2 regions of the Nocardia halotolerans genome follow, and region 1 is predicted to be linked to the other one. Evidence: predicted binding sites of a transcription regulator. Region 1 holds the regulator's gene; the other holds the start of a gene.
The links. Region 1 encodes HspR, which represses chaperone genes until heat shock. Its sites were predicted from a motif close to ANNTGAGTNNNNNNNACTCANNT; they were not measured.

Region 1 (2,466 bases):
GTACTGCCCGGCCGCGTACTCCATCGGCTGTTCCAGTTGCACCCGGATGACGGCCAGATTGCGCAGCACTTCACGGCGTTCCACGACGGTGGCCGCCCAGGCCGCGGGCGTGGTTTCCTTGTCGGCGGCGCTGATCATCGCGTTGCTGATGAGCTCGAGTGCCTCGTCCCAGGCGCTGTCGACCTCGTCGGTCCACATCTCGGTGCCCGAGAACTGGCGCATGGCCGACTTCAGTGAGTTGGCGACCGCGACGTAGTGGGCGGGTTGCACACCGTACTTGCGGTGGTCGCGCCCGAGCTGGGCCAGGAAGGGCAGCAGCTGGTCGGGTTCCTCGAGCCGTTCCAGGGCGTAGGAGATGGCGTGGACGAGCCGGTCGCGCTGGGCGTCCATGGCCGCCGGGAAGAAGTCACGAATAGCCGGGTAGTCGGTGAACAGGATCGAGTAGAACGAACTCGACAGCCGTTCGGACCCACCGTCTTCCGCAGCAACCGCCTTGAACGTAGTACGGATCAAAGCGACAGTCCGCGAATCCATATGTGTCACAACCTCGTTTCGCCATCGAACGCTAGCCGCGCCGGCGAGTGACGGGCTGGGAGGACACTCGTCAGCAGCCGATGCGAGAAGTGTAGGCGAGGTTTGCCAGCTTTGGAATCGTACTCTTAAACATCATGCATGTAATTCTTAACAAACCAGGGGGTCCGCTGTAGGACCCGTATGAAACATACCCGCAGACGGCCGATCTAGAGCGAAAATGGCCACACCACTGGCCAATCTTCCTGGCAATTCCGTCATTTGGGCAGGAACGCACCTGGTAGAGCGAACTTTCCGAGACACCGGCAAGATCACGAATAAGTGAGTTGCTGAATAGTCACCAGCTGGTCGCCGGGGGTTGACCGGCACACGAACGGGCCCCCGGTTCGCACCCGCCACAGGCGGATATCGAATCGGGGGCCCGTCGAATCGAGAGCCTCAGCGGCGGTGACGTGGTTGCCACACCACGAGCGCGGTACTGCGCTGGGGCGGTGTCAGGTCGGGCCGGTAGCCCGCCCGCAACCGCTCCAGTTCCGCACTCATCTCCTCCACCCGCTGCTGCAGCGCCTCCACCTGGTTGGTGAGCTCGATGATGCGCTTGATGCCCGCGAGGTTCACGCCCTCGTCCTGCGAGAGCCGCTGCACCTCGCGCAGCAGCTCCACGTCGCGGGCCGAATAGCGGCGCCCGCCACCGGAAGTGCGTTGCGGGGTGACCAAACCCAGCCGGTCGTAGGTACGCAAGGTCTGCGCGTGCATCCCCGCCAGCTGAGCCGCCACCGAGATCATGAAGAACTCGGCACGCGAGGTGGGACCCGAAGCAGAGTTCGGAGTTCGGTTCCGATCCGCGCCGCTTCCGGCGCCCTCAGTGGTCACGCTGCGCTACCTCCTCCGGGCACTGAGCTCGATGCGCGAGGACATCAAGCACCCGCCCATCCTGCCCGCGGTTCGAAACCGCCGGCCTTCTCCGCCTCCTGGTAGCGCTTGAGCGCATCGGTGGCGTCGGAATCCAGCGATTGCGGAACCGCGACCTTCACCGTGACAAGCAGATCACCGGCGCCGCCTGCCGCGCCACGCTTGGGCACACCGCGACCGCGTACCCGCAGGATACGCCCGTCGGCGGTGCCCGGCGGCACCTTCACCCCGACCCGGCCTTCCAGTGTGGGCACCGAAACCGTTGTGCCCAGCACCAATTCGGCGTAGCTCACCGGCAGCACCAGGGTGAGGTCGTCGCCTTGACGGCCGAAGACCTTGTCCTGGCTCACGTGCACGGTGACGAACAGGTCGCCCGATGGCGCACCGCGCAACCCCGCTTCACCCTGACCGGCCAACCGGATCTTCTGCCCATCGCTCACACCCGGCGGGATCCGGACGGTGATCGTGCGCGTGCGGTTCTGGATACCGGTACCCGAGCAGTCGGTGCACGGGTCGTCGATGATCGAACCGGTGCCGCGGCAGTCGTCGCACGGTTCGCTGAACCCGAACGCGCCCTGATTACGGCTCACCACGCCCGCACCGTTGCAGTACGGGCACACCCGCGGGCTGGTACCCGGCTTGGCGCCACTGCCGTGGCAGGTGGTGCACGGCGAAGGGCTGGTCATCCGCAGCGGCACGGTGACGCCCTGGGCGGCCTCACGGAAACCCAGAGTCGTCTCGGTTTCCACATCGGCGCCGCGGCGTGGACGCGTCGTCGCGCGCCCGCCGCCACGGTTGAACAACCCACCGAACAGGTCGCCCAGGCCGCCGTCACCGGCACCGGGACCACCGGCCTGGCCGAAGATGTCACCGATGTTGAAGTCCTGCGAGAACCCGCCACCGGCGCCGGGCTGGAACCCGCCGCCGCCGTAGCCGCCGCGCCCGCCGCCACCGGCGAACAGACGGCGCGTCTCGTCGTACTCCTTGCGCTTGGCCGGATCCGACAGCACCGCGTTGGCTTCG
Region 2 (2,466 bases), 240 kb from region 1:
GTCGGCGGTCAGCGCGTTGCGTTCCAGCTGGCGGGGGACCAGGAAGTCGCGGGCGATGGCCACCTTGTCGGCTTCGGTGTAGCCGTCGACCGTGATGAGTTCCATCCGGTCCAGCAGGGGGCCGGGGATGGTGTCCATGACGTTGGCGGTCGCGATGAACAACACGTCGGACAGGTCCAGGTCCAGGTCCAGGTAGTGGTCGCGGAAGGTGTGGTTCTGGGCGGGGTCGAGGACCTCGAGCAGGGCCGCGGCGGGGTCACCGCGGAAGTCGGCGCCCACCTTGTCGATCTCGTCCAGCAGCACGACGGGATTCATCGATCCCGCTTCCTTCACCGCGCGCACGATCCGACCGGGCAGCGCGCCGACGTAGGTGCGGCGGTGACCACGGATCTCGGCTTCGTCGCGCACACCACCGAGTGCGACGCGAACGAACTTGCGGCCCAGTGCTTTCGCGACCGATTCGCCCAGCGAGGTCTTACCGACACCGGGCGGGCCGACCAGCACGAGCACCGCGCCCGAACCGCGACCGCCCACGATCTCGAGGCCACGCGTGGCCCGGCGCGCCCGCACCGCCAGGTACTCGACCATCCGGTCCTTCACCTCGTCGAGTCCGTGGTGGTCGGCGTCGAGAATGTTTCGCGCGCCCGAGACATCGGTGGTGTCTTCGGTTTTCACCGTCCACGGCAGTTCCAGCACGGTGTCGAGCCAGGTGCGGATCCAGCCCGATTCCGGGCTCTGGTCACTGGCGCGTTCGAGTCGGCCCACCTCGCGCAGCGCTTCGGCGCGCACGTTTTCGGGCAGGTCGGCGTTCTCGACGCGGGTGCGGTAGTCGTCGGCACCGTCGGGTTCGTCCTCGCCGAGTTCCTTGCGGATGGCGTTGAGTTGCTGGCGCAGCAGGAATTCGCGCTGGCTCTTCTCCATGCCGTCGCGCACTTCTTCGGAGATCTTGTCGGTGACCTCGACCTCGGCGATGTGGGCCTTGATCCATTCGATCTGCTTGGTGAGCCGGGCGACGACGTCGGGGGTCTCGAGCAGTTCGCGCTTCTGGTCGTTGGTCAGGTAGGGGGCGTAGCCGGCGGTGTCGGCGATGGCGTCCGGCTTGTCGAGCTGGTTGACGATGTCGATGATCTGCCAGGCCTCGCGGCGTTGCAGTACCGCTACGACCAGCTTCTTGTATTCGGCGGCGAGTTCGCTGGTGCGTTCGTCGGGTTCGGCGGCGGGCACCGGTTCGGCCTCCACCCACAGGGCGGCGCCGGGTCCGGTGACCCCGTGCCCGATGCGCGCGCGGCGTTCGGCCTTGAGCACGGCGGCGGGGGCGCCACCGCGCATCCGGCCCACCTGCTCGATGGTGGCGACGACGCCGTAGGAGGCGTAGCCCTCGTCGAGGCGCGGCGCCACCAGTACGGACCCCGTTTTGGCGGCCTGCGCGGCGTCGATGGCGGCCTGCGCGGATTCGTCCAGTTCGATGGGCACGACCATGCCCGGCAGCACGATCGGATCGGTCAGGAACAGCACCGGCAGGTTCTGAGCTGTAGTCATATCGACCCTTCCAAAGTTGAGCTTTGCTGACTCAACATGGGTGTGGGGGAGTTTGTTCCTGCCGGTCGGTGCGGTTCACTCACGGCGAACGACACGAGCGGAAACGAAAACGCCGTCGGCCCCCGGATGCTGAGCAACCGGGGGCCGACGGTGGGTCAGGCGAAGAGACTACGTACGGAATCTTTCGGTGGGCGGATCGATGAGGCGCCCGCGAGTGGCACCGGCACTGAGCACGCCCAGCACGATGCCCGCGATCAGGGCGATCGCACCGAGCACACCCAGGATGATCGGCAGGGTCTTGCCGAACAGCGACAGCTTGTCGAGGCTTTCCTGGGTCACGGCCATCTGCGCGTCGATGGTCTCCTCATCGAAGACCAGGTTCGACTTCAGCGCGGTGACGTCCACCTTGTCGGCGCTGCGGCCGTAGTACAGGTGGATCTGCTCGCCGCCCTTGAGGACCGCGCCGGTCTTGGGCTCCACCCACAGGTCGCGGGTGTTGGTGTAGAAGCGGGTCATGGTGACCGGCTCCTCGCCCTCGAGGCCCCACTTGGCGGCGGGCAGGGTGAGCTTGTTGGTGGCGGCGGGCACGACGTCCCACATGTTCGTCACCGGGATGGTCTGGCGGAAGTGGTAGACCGGCACGCCCTTGATCTCGGCCTCCTCGACGAAGTCGATGTCGTGGGTGGCGCGGGCGTTGAGGTCGAAGTACGGGTAGGACTTCTTCTCGGTGCCGATCGGGAAGCGGTACTGCAGTCCGGCGCGCTGCAACGGGTCGGCCACCGAGGTGCCCGACTTGTCGACGGACACGGCGACGGAACCGTTGGGCGACGCGTCGATCGGCTCACCGGTCTTGCGGTCGATGGTGACCCGGTCGACCGCGGCGGTGAGCAGCCCCGCCTCGGCGTCGCGATCCTCGCGGATCAGGGT

Region 2: the regulator HspR is predicted to act here: its motif matches at 1,554-1,576, upstream of lon (endopeptidase La).

What each region holds. Positions count from the first base shown of each region.
Region 1 is NZ_JBHSDL010000007.1:280,961-283,426, reverse strand. It holds gene ACFO5K_RS08430 (globin domain-containing protein) at 1-534, opposite strand, end outside; gene ACFO5K_RS08425 (heat shock protein transcriptional repressor HspR) at 970-1,404, opposite strand; gene dnaJ (molecular chaperone DnaJ) at 1,449-2,466, opposite strand, start outside.
Region 2 is NZ_JBHSDL010000007.1:43,261-45,726, reverse strand. It holds gene lon (endopeptidase La) at 1-1,539, opposite strand, end outside; gene ACFO5K_RS07430 (DUF3068 domain-containing protein) at 1,708-2,466, opposite strand, start outside.